2 regions of the Paenibacillus pasadenensis genome follow, and region 1 is predicted to be linked to the other one. Evidence: riboswitches for the same ligand, from Rfam matches in the RefSeq annotation. Region 1 holds a riboswitch; the other holds the start of a gene.
The links. A riboswitch is a leader RNA that binds a small molecule or an ion and turns the genes downstream of it on or off. The one in region 1 is predicted to bind glycine.
Positions count from the first base shown of each region.

Region 2: another riboswitch for glycine. It lies ahead of gcvT (glycine cleavage system aminomethyltransferase GcvT); the one in region 1 lies ahead of sdaAB (L-serine ammonia-lyase, iron-sulfur-dependent subunit beta).

Region 1 covers NZ_NFEZ01000004.1:479,871-485,110, reverse strand. The annotation lists gene B8V81_RS11790 (ABC transporter substrate-binding protein) at 1-1,107, opposite strand, end outside; gene sdaAA (L-serine ammonia-lyase, iron-sulfur-dependent, subunit alpha) at 1,365-2,249, opposite strand; gene sdaAB (L-serine ammonia-lyase, iron-sulfur-dependent subunit beta) at 2,218-2,937, opposite strand; glycine riboswitch at 3,198-3,297, opposite strand; gene B8V81_RS11775 (SDR family oxidoreductase) at 3,631-4,410, shown strand.
Region 2 covers NZ_NFEZ01000003.1:1,112,604-1,117,843, reverse strand. The annotation lists gene gcvPA (aminomethyl-transferring glycine dehydrogenase subunit GcvPA) at 1-1,280, opposite strand, end outside; gene gcvT (glycine cleavage system aminomethyltransferase GcvT) at 1,291-2,415, opposite strand; glycine riboswitch at 2,673-2,776, opposite strand; gene gcvH (glycine cleavage system protein GcvH) at 2,935-3,324, shown strand; gene B8V81_RS08455 (DHA2 family efflux MFS transporter permease subunit) at 3,636-5,057, shown strand; gene B8V81_RS08450 (TetR/AcrR family transcriptional regulator) at 5,215-5,240, shown strand, end outside.

The DNA.
Region 1 (5,240 bases):
CCGAGCGGATTCCGCGAAGATTTGCCCAGTCGCCTGATCGCCGAAAAACGGCTCCTTCTCCTGCAGGATGGGATCGTCCAGCGCTTTCGCCGCGGACGGGAACAGGTTGATGTTCTTGTACGTCCGGATCTGGTTGTCGGGGCTCTGCAGGTAGCGGATGACGTCGAACGCTTCCTTCGGATAGCGACTCGACTTCATGATGGCGAGGAACGATCCGCCGTTGTTGCCGTCTCCCCCAGGCGCCCGGGCGACGCGCCATTTGCCGGCCGTATCCGGTGCGCCCTGCTCCAGGATCTCCTTCATCCAGACGGCGCCGACAAAGGAGGCGATGCTGCCGTTGTTCATGGCGGCGTTCCACTCGCTCGTGAAGGCGTCCGCGTTGCCGGCCAGCTTCATCCGCGCGGCCTGGACGGCGAGATCCCACGCCTTTTTCACCGACGATTCCGGCTTGTCGCCGATGAACTCGCCGTCCGTGGAGAAGTAGATGCGGTCCGACTGGGCGTTGAACTGCGTGTAGATGTTCTTGACATTGTCGAGCAGCTTGACCTTGCCGCCAAAATGGTCCTGGAGCTGCCGGCCCGCCTGGAGGTAGCTCTCCCAGGTGCCGAGCTCCCGCTGGACGTCGGCCGGCTCGGACGGCAGGCCGGCCTCGGCGAACAGATCCGCCCGGTAGAACAGCGCGGTCGGGCCGGTATCGATCGGCAGCGCGATCATCGTCCCTTCCGCGGTGACGCCGAAGTTCCATTTCCAGTCGAGAAAGTCCGGCTCGATCTCCTTGGCGCCGAGCTCATACAGATCGTAGAAGCGGTCCGAGCTGACGAACAGCTCGGAGACCCAGTCGTTGAAGGCGACGATGTCCGGTCCGTCCGTGCCGGCGGCGAGCGTCGTCTTCAGCTTCGACTTGAAGTCGCCTCCGATCTTCTGGGCGTTGATCTTGATGCCGGGAAACTTCTGTTCGACCGATTGGATGAGTCCGTCGTCGAGGCTGCGGTTCCAGTACCAGAGCGTAAGCGTCTTCGTATTCTCGGCTGGAGCCGGGCCGCCGCAGCCGGCGGCGACCAGGGCGAGCGACAGCAACGGCAAGCCGATCCTTCGGAATTTGACCACTCCGCCATTCCTCCTGACATGCTGGACTTCGCCCGGACCAGGGACAGGCCTCTGCCGGTCCCGGAGCCGGGCGCCTGATTGATGTATCCGCTTTCAGTTTATTCCGCTTTTCACCTGAACTTGCTCGTCCGGCATGAATTTAGGCCCTCGGACCGAGGTCGGCGAAGAGCCGAAAAAGCCCGGCGAGGTCGTCTCGCCGAGCTTTTTGCTGCGATATTCCTTTAACCGGCGGCACGGTTGGCCGCATTCGAAAACCGCTAGCGCCGCTTCTTCTTGCGCAGGTCCTCCATCAGCTTTTTGCCAGTCGGCGTCTGGGCCAGTCCGCCGCCGGCGGTCTCGCGATGCTTCTCCGGCATCGCCGCGCCGACCTCGAGCATGACCTGCACGACCTCGTCGCTCGGGATGACGCTGCGCACGCCGGCCAGCGCCATGTCGGCCGCGGCGAGCGCGGTGACCGCGCCGAAGCCGTTGCGCACGATGCACGGGATCTCCACGAGCCCGCCGACCGGATCGCAGATGAGGCCGAGCGTGTTCTTGAGCGCGAGTCCGACGGCATGCACCGCCTGCTCCGGCGTGCCGCCGCGCAGCTCGGCGAGCGCGCCCGCCGCCATGCCGATGGCCGAGCCGACCTCGGCCTGGCAGCCTCCCTCCGCGCCGGAGACGAAGGAGTTGTTGGCGATGACGTAGCCGATCGCGCCCGCGGCGAACAGCGCCTCGGTCATGATGTCGTCGTCCCAGCCGAACCGCTCCTGCGAGCTGACGAACACGCCGGGGATGATGCCGCAGGAGCCCGCCGTCGGCGTCGCCACGATGCGGCCCATCGAGGCGTTCACCTCGGAGACGGCGAGCGCGTACGCCATCGCCCGTCCGGCGTCGCCGCCGAGGCTCGGCTCGGAGCTCTCGTTGTAGGCGGCGACCCGCTGAGCGTCGAGGCCGGTCAGTCCGCTGCGCGACGTCGTGTCGCGGGTCAGGCCGTTATGCACGGCGTCTTTCATGATGCCGTAGTATTCCTTCATCGTCGCGAATTCCGCCGCTTCCTCGCGTCCCGACTCCTTGGCCTGCTGCTGCAGCATGAGGCGTCCGATCGACAGGCCGCTCTCGCGGCAGCGCTCACTGAGCTCCTTCAGCGTCCGAAAGTTCATCCGCCATCTCCTCCTCTTCTCCGTTCAGATCGACGTAATCGGTGCCGAGCACATGCGGCAGCCGCCGCACCCGCTCCAGCAGCGTCACCGCCGCCTCGCCGTCCAGCTCGACGACCGCCAGCGCCTCGCCCTGCCGTTCCATCCGGCTCAGCGACAAGCCGGCGATGTTGAGCCCCGCCTCCTCCAAGGCGGCGGTCAGCCCGGCGATGACGCCCGGCTGGTCGCGATGGCGCACGAGCAGCGCCGGGCAGGAGCAGCCGAACTTGACGGCGAAGCCGTTCACCTCGACGATCTCCACGTTGCCGCCGCCGATCGAGGTGCCGAGCAGCGACAGCTTGCGCCCGTCCGCCGCCTGCAGGTCGAGCCGCACGGTGTTGGGATGGGGGAACAGCCCCTTGCCCTCGCGGAAGGTCAGGTCCATGCCCGCCTCCTCGGCGAGCTCGACCGCATCCGGCAGGCGCGGATCGTCGGTGCGCATGCCGAGCAGCCCGCCGGCGACGGCCGTGTCCGTGCCGTGGCCTTGGTAGGTCGCGGCGAACGAGCCGAAGAAGGAGACGCGAGCCGTCTCCGGCATCGCGCCGAGCAGCCTGCGGGCGGCCAGCCCGATGCGCGCCGCTCCGGCGGTATGCGAGCTGGACGGGCCGACCATGGACGGCCCGATGATCGAGAAGACATCCTTGAAGCGCATGCGCTTCCTCCTTTTTAGTGGCTGAAATGAAAAGGAACAGGGCGGCGGAATGCGTCGAAACAAAGGCTCGTGCGAGCCCTTTGCTTCCCCGTATTCCACCGCTCTGTCCCTTGTACCTGAGAGTTGCCCCCGACAGCGCCGCGATGCCGGCGCCATGAAGTTTCCCCTTGGGTGATTCCGACGCGCCGCCCTGCGGCCGGACCGGGCTTGGATGCCCGCTCGGCCGTCCGCAAGGCGGCGCGGAATGCTCTCCAGAGCTGCGTCCGGCAAAGGTCCTTTTGCCTGAGAGATTCCCCTGCGTGCAGGTTGCTCCTTCGGCGCTGCCTCGATCATGCAGGCAATCTCTCCCGCTGCCATCATCCGCTGTGCCTTCTCATTATATGCAGGAGGACAGCCGGCTTCAACCCGGGCGGGCAAGTTCGGCCTCAACCGCTCGGCAGCCCAGGCGATGGCACTAGGAGGGCAAGTTCGGCCTCAGCCGCTCGGCAGCCTGGACGATGCCAGCCGGGAGGGCAAGTTCGGCTTTAGCCGTTCGGCAGCCTGGACGATGCCAGCCGGGAGGGCAAGTTCGACTTCAGCCATTCGGCAGCCTGGACGATGCCAGCCGGGAGGGCAAGTTCGGCTTTAGCCGTTCGCCCCCCTACTCTCCGACGCCTCTGGGGCTTATGCTGGTTGCAGAAGGAGGAGATGCGCATGACGTTGAAAGGAAGGGCGGCTCTCGTCACCGGCGTCAGCCGGGAGGCGGGCATCGGCACAGCGATCTGCCGCGCGCTGGCGGAGGGCGGCGCCGATCTGTTCTATACGCATTGGCGCGCTTACGACGCGGAGGAGGGCTGCGGCCTGCAGGAAGGCTGGCCGGACCGGCTGCAGCAGGAGCTGGAGGGCATCGGCGTGCGGGCCGGGCAGATGGAGGCCGACTTCATGGACCCGGACGTGCCCTTGCAGGTGCTGGACGAAGCCGAGCGCGCGCTCGGACGGCTGCCCTCGATCATCATCCACAACGCGTGCTACTGCGCGCCGACCAGCTACCGGACGCTGACGCAGGAGTCGCTGGATCGGCATTATATCGTCAACAATCGGGCTCCGGCCCTGCTTAGCATGGAGTTCGCGCGCCGCTTCGAGCAGGCGCATCAGGCCGGCGGGGCGGGACGCATCCTGTTCCTGCTGTCCAAAGGGCCGGACGCCGACAACCTCGCCTACCTCGCGACCAAGCAGCTGCTGGCGGGCCTGATCGAGCCGCTGGCCGCCGGACTCGCTCCGCTCGGCATCACGGTCAACGGCCTCGATCCGGGCCCGACCGACTCCGGCTGGATGTCGGACGAGCTCAAGCGGCAGCTGCTGCCGCTGTTCCCGATGGGCCGCATCGGACAGCCGGAGGACGCGGCCCGCGCGCTCGCCTTCCTGGCGAGCGACGAGGCCCAGTGGATCACCGGCCAGTCGATCCGCTCGGAGGGCGGGTTCCTCGGGCGCTAGCGAAGGGGCGCTGGGGGACCGCCAGCCAAGGCACTCTGGACCCCCTGTTGTGCTGGTGCGCCGGGGTTCTGCGGGCCAAGGCACTCTCGACTCCCTGGTTGATTCAATGCGCCGGGGTTCCGCCAACCAAGGCACTCTCGACTCCCTCGTTGAGTCAATGCGCCGGAGTTCCGCCATCCAAGGCACTCTCGACTCCCTGGTTGAGTCAATGCGCCGGAGTTCCGCCATCCGAGGCACTCTCGACTCCCTGGTTGAGTCGATGCGCCGGAGTTCCGCCATCCGAGGCACTTTCGACTCCCTGGTTGAGTCGATTCGCCGGGGCTCTGCCGACCAAGGGACTCTAGACTCCCTCGTTGAGACAATGCGCCGGAGTTCCGCCATCCAAGGCATTCTCGACTCCCTGGTTGAGTCGACGCGCCGAAGTTCCGCCATCCAAGGCACTTTCGACTCCCTGGTTGAGTCGATTCGCCGGGGCTCTGCCGACCAAGGGACTCTAGACTCCCTCGTTGAGACAATGCGCCGGGGGGCTACCATTCAAGGCACTTTCGACTCCCTGGTTGAGTCAATGCGCCGGGGGACCGCCATCCAAGGCACTTTCGACTCCCTGGTTGAGTCGACGCGCCGGAGTTCCGCCATCCAAGGCATTCTCGACTCCCTGGTTGTGTCGACGCGCCGGAGTTCCGCCATCCAAGGCATTCTCGACTCCCTGGTTGTGTCGACGCGCCGGAGTTCCGCCATCCAAGGCATTCTCGACTCCCTGGTTGTGTCGACGCGCCGGAGTTCCGCCAACCGAGGCACTCTCGACTCCCTGGTTGTGTTGACGCGCCGGG
Region 2 (5,240 bases), on a different contig from region 1:
CCCGCGAGCTCGGGATACGACCGGCCCAGGTCGTAGCCGCCGAGGAAGCCTTCTTCCAGCAGCGCGAGCTCGAGCTGGCGCAGGTCGGTTCCTTCGGGAAGCTTTACGACGAATTCGTTGAAGAAAGGCGTATCGGCGAAGGAAAGGGAGAAACCTTCCAGCCCGCCGAGCGTCCGGGCCGCATGGCGCGCCTTGCGCAGATTCAGCTCCGCCGTCTTGCGGAAGCCCGTCTTGCCCATGACGCTCAGATAGATGCTGGCGCACAGGGCGAGCAGAGCCTGGTTGGAGCAGATGTTGCTCGTCGCTTTCTCGCGGCGGATATGCTGCTCCCGCGCCTGCAGCGTCAGGACGAAGCCGCGCTTGCCGTCCCGATCCACGGTCTGGCCGACGATACGGCCGGGCATCCGGCGCATGAGCGGCTCGGCGACGGCGAAGTAGCCGCAGGTCGGGCCGCCGAGCGAGCTCGGGATGCCGAGCGGCTGCGCGTCGCCGACGACGATGTCCGCGCCGAGCGCGCCCGGCGCTTCCAGCAGGCCGAGCGAGAGCGGATTGGCGCTGACGACGAACAGCGCGCCGGACTCATGGGCGAGCGTGCCGAGCGCGGCGAGATCCTCGACCGTGCCGAGGAAGCTCGGCGACTGCACGAGCACGGCGGCGGTCGATTCGTCGACCGCCGCGGCCAGCGCCTGGGGATCGGTCAGGCCGTCCCGCAGTCCGACCTCGACGACATCGAGCCCGAGCCCGCGCGCCGTCGTGCGCACGATCTCGCGCGCTTCGGGATGCACGGCCCGGGAGACGACGACGCGCTTGCGGCGGGTATGGGCGGAGGCGAGCGCTGCCGCTTCGGCGAGCGCGGTCGCGCCGTCGTACATGCTCGCGTTGGCGACGGCCATGCCGGTCAGCTCGCAGATGTACGACTGGAACTCGAAGATCGCCTGCAGCTCGCCTTGGCTGATCTCCGGCTGGTAAGGCGTGTACGCGGTATAGAATTCGGAGCGCCCGGCCAGATGCGGCAGGACGGCCGGGATATGGTGGTCGTACAGGCCGGCGCCGAGGAAGCTGACGGCCGTGTCGGCGTCGGCATTGCGCCCGGCGAGCTGCTTGAGATGGCGCATCAGCGACCATTCGTCGAGCGCGCCGGACATCGGCAGCGTGCCGGAGTAGCGGATGGAGGCAGGGATGTCGCGGAACAGCTCTTCGACCGAGGAGACGCCGATCGTCTCCAGCATTTCGGCTTGATCCTGCTCGGTCATCGGGATGTAGCGGTGGGGACTGGTCATCGTTGAGGGCTCACTCCTTGTCGGTTCGGGCCGGCGGCGCCGTTCTTCGGTAAAATGGGGCGGGAACGACGGCAGCCTTCAGCCGTTTGCCGCGGATCTCGACCTCAAGCTCGGTGCCGACCGCGGCGTATTCGGCCTGGATCAGCGCCAGCCCGAGGCTGCGCCTCAGCGTCGGGGACTGCGTGCCGGAGGTGATCTCTCCGATGCGCGTCTCTCCGCTGTACACAGGATAATGAGAGCGCGGAATGCCGCGCTCCAGCAGCTCGATGCCGACGAGGCGGCGAGGGACGCCGGCGGCTTTTTGCGCCAGCAGCGCGTCGCGGCCGACGAACGGCTCGCCGCCCAGCTTGACGAACAAGCCGAGTCCGGCCTCGAGCGGCGTGATGTCGGCCGACAGCTCCTGGCCGTACAGCGCGAGCTTCGCCTCGAGCCGCAGCGTGTCGCGGGCGCCGAGCCCCGCCGGCTCCAGGCCGAGCGGAGCCCCTGCCGCCAGCAGGCCGCGCCACAGGCGCACGGCATCGCCGGAGGCGGCATACAGCTCGAAGCCGTCCTCGCCGGTGTAGCCGGTGCGCGAGAGCAGCGCCTTGACGCCGCATACGTCGGCTTCCCGCAGGAAGCGGAACGGCTTGAGCTCGGCAAACGGAGCGTCCGTGCAGCGGGCGAGAATCTCGGCGGCCAGCGGTCCTTGGAGAGCGATCAGCGCCGTTTCGTCCGAGCGGTCCTCGATCGTCACGTCGCCGATCAGATGCTCTTGCAGCCAGGCGAGATCCTTTTCGATGTTGGAGGCATTGACGACGAGCAGATACTGGTCTTCGGAGATGCGGTAGACGAGCAGGTCGTCGACGACGCCGCCGTCCGGACGGCAGAGAAGCGTATACTGGGCTTCTCCGTCCTGCAGCCGACGGATGTCGTTGGTCGTGACCGCCTGCAGGAAGTCGGCGGCGAATTGCCCCGTGACGAGGAATTCGCCCATATGCGACACGTCGAACAGGCCGGCCCGCTGGCGGACGGCCTCGTGTTCCCGGATGATGCCGCTGAACTGCACCGGGAGCTCCCAGCCTCCGAAGTCGATGCACCGCGGCTCGCCGGTCTCGGCATAGACGGGGCGGAGCGGAGTCGTGCGCAGGTTGGCCATGCAAGGTTCCTCCTCGCGATTCAGTCGTGTGGCGAAATTGTCGATCCGCAAAAAAAGGACAGGGCGGAAAACGCGGTCAGGCTGTCCGAAGACATGCCTGCCGGCTCGTTTTCCGCTCTGTCCTTTGTACCTGAGAGTTGCCCCGATGCCGATCCTCCGAATCGCTTCGGCCTGCCGGCGGCAGGTTTCCCCTTTGGTGACGACCGCCCGCCGGCATGCTGCCGGACGCGAAAAAGCGCTCGTTCTCTCCAGAGTCGCGTCCTGCAGAGGTCCTTTTGCCTGAGAGATTCCCCTGCGCTACGTCAAGGTTACTCCTTCGGCGCCGCCTTGAACTGCCGGCGATCTCTCCCGCTGCGCTCATCCGCTTATTTACGATCTCTTCCAGTTTGCCGGATCGGACAACCCGGTGTCAATAACCATTCGTTCCGGGAACGGCAAAGATTGACAGGCTTCCCGCCGATCGTTTACGCTTTCCGCATAGACGGCTCTTCGAGGCCGAGGAGAAAGGATGAGCGTCCAGTGAGTGAGATTCGTCAAGGCTTGGGCTACACGGAGGAGCATGAATGGGCATCCGCAGCGGGAGAGAACGCCGTCCGGATCGGCATTACCGACCATGCGCAGCATCAGCTCGGCGATATCGTTTTTGTCGAGCTGCCCCGGCCCGGCGATCGGGTGGAAGCGGGACAGCCGCTCGGCACGATCGAGTCGGTCAAGACGGTATCGGACCTTTATGCGCCGGTGAGCGGCACGGTGGCGAAGGTGAACGACGCGCTCTCCGATTCGCCGGAGCTCGTCAACTCGGAGCCTTACGACGGCGGCTGGATGCTTGAGATCGAGACGGACGGCAGCGCGGCCGAGCTCGTGGCGTCGCTGCTGGACGCCGACGCTTACGCCGGGCGGACCGACTGACCAGGCGCGCGTTCCGGGAGGCAATCGGCTCCCGCGCAAGACCTGGCGAAGCAGGGATGGGGCATGCCCCATCCCTGTTTTTTCATTTCTTTTTTCGGTAAAGAACGACTGTAAACAAAATCATTAATTGCTCTCGCCGGTCCAATATGGGTAAGATGAAAAGGACCTGCCGGCCATAGGCCATGCCGGCCTCGGTCGAACCAGACTAGACAAAGGCTGAAAAAGCCTAGGAGGGGACCACTGTGGAACAAACGCTGTCGGCCGCCGCTTCCCCGCAGGAAGAAGCGCCGCAATTCAAAGTCGTGCCGATCATGGCCGCGCTGCTCATCAGCGGCTTCATCGGCATGTTCAGCGAAACTGCGCTGAACATCGCCATTACCGAGCTGATGGCTCTCTTCAACGTGGAGCCGGCTACCATTCAATGGCTGACGACCGGCTTCCTGCTCGTGCTTGCTATTCTCGTTCCGGTCTCGGGACTGCTGCTTCAATGGTTCACGACGCGCCAGCTGTTCATCGCATCGCTGTCGTTCTCCATCGTCGGCACGCTGCTCGCCGCGCTGGCGCCTGGCTTCGAGGTGCTGCTCATCGCCCGTCTCATCCAGGCGGTCGGCACCGGCCTGCTGCTGCCGCTCATGTTCAATACGGTGCTCGTCATCATCCCGCCGCATCGCCGCGGAACGGCGATGGGCATCATGGGCCTCGTCATCATGTTCGCGCCGGCTGTCGGTCCGGCGATCGCCGGCCTGTTCCTGGAGTACTCGTCCTGGCGGACGATCTTCTGGACGGCGCTGCCGCTGCTCGTATTCGCGCTGATCTTCGGCATCGTCTTCATGCGCAACGTGTCCGAGCTGACCCGTCCGCGCATCGACCTGCTGTCCATCGCGCTGTCGAGCATCGGCTTCGGCGGCATCGTCTACGGCTTCAGCAGCGCGGGCGAGGGGGAGCATGGCTGGAGCAGCCCCAAAGTCATCATCGGCATCGCTCTCGGCGCGGTCGGGCTGCTGCTGTTCATCCTCCGCCAGCTGCGCATGAAGCAGCCGATGATGAATCTGCGCGCGTTCCGCTATCCGATGTTCACGATGGGAACGCTGATCATTTTCGTCTCGATGATGATCATCCTCTCGACCGTCATGCTGCTTCCGATTTATCTGCAGACGGGCATGGGGCTGCTGCCGCTTGCGGCCGGCCTGCTGATGCTGCCGGGAGGGCTCGTCAACGGCCTGATGTCGCCGATCATGGGCCGCCTGTTCGACAAGTACGGGCCGCGCTGGCTCGTCATCCCGGGGCTGGTGCTCGTCATCGCCATCCTCTGGCTCATGACCGGCATCGAGCCGACGACGTCCAAGGGCGAGATCATCGTGCTGCATTCGCTGCTGTTCATCGGCATCTCGATGATCATGATGCCGGCCCAGACGAACGGCCTCAACCAGCTGCCGCGCGAGCTTTATCCGGACGGCACGGCGATCATGAACACGCTCCAGCAGGTGGCCGGAGCGATCGGCACCGCGCTGGCGATCAGCGTCCTGAGCGCCGGCCAAAAAGCGTATTATGCCGACAACGGCATCGCGCCGGCGGATTATTTGAGCAAGCTGCCGCAAGCGATGACGCAAGGCGTGCAAGGCGCGTTTCTGATGACGATCGCTTTCGCCGGGCTTGGCCTCCTGCTTTCCTTTTTCATCAAGCGCGTCAAGGTCAGCAGCCCGGAAGGCGGTCCGCAAGGTCCGATGCATTGACGGAGCAATGCCGGCATTCGGCTTGCTCTGCCGCAGATCAGCCCGTATCCTAGAGGATGCGGGCTTTTCCATATTTAGAGACAGGCTGATGCGAGAGCCAGTTGACAGCTGGGTTCGAATCGGTTATTTATTAATTAATAAATAAAAGGAGACGAGGATGACACCAGCAAAAGGGGAAGCGGG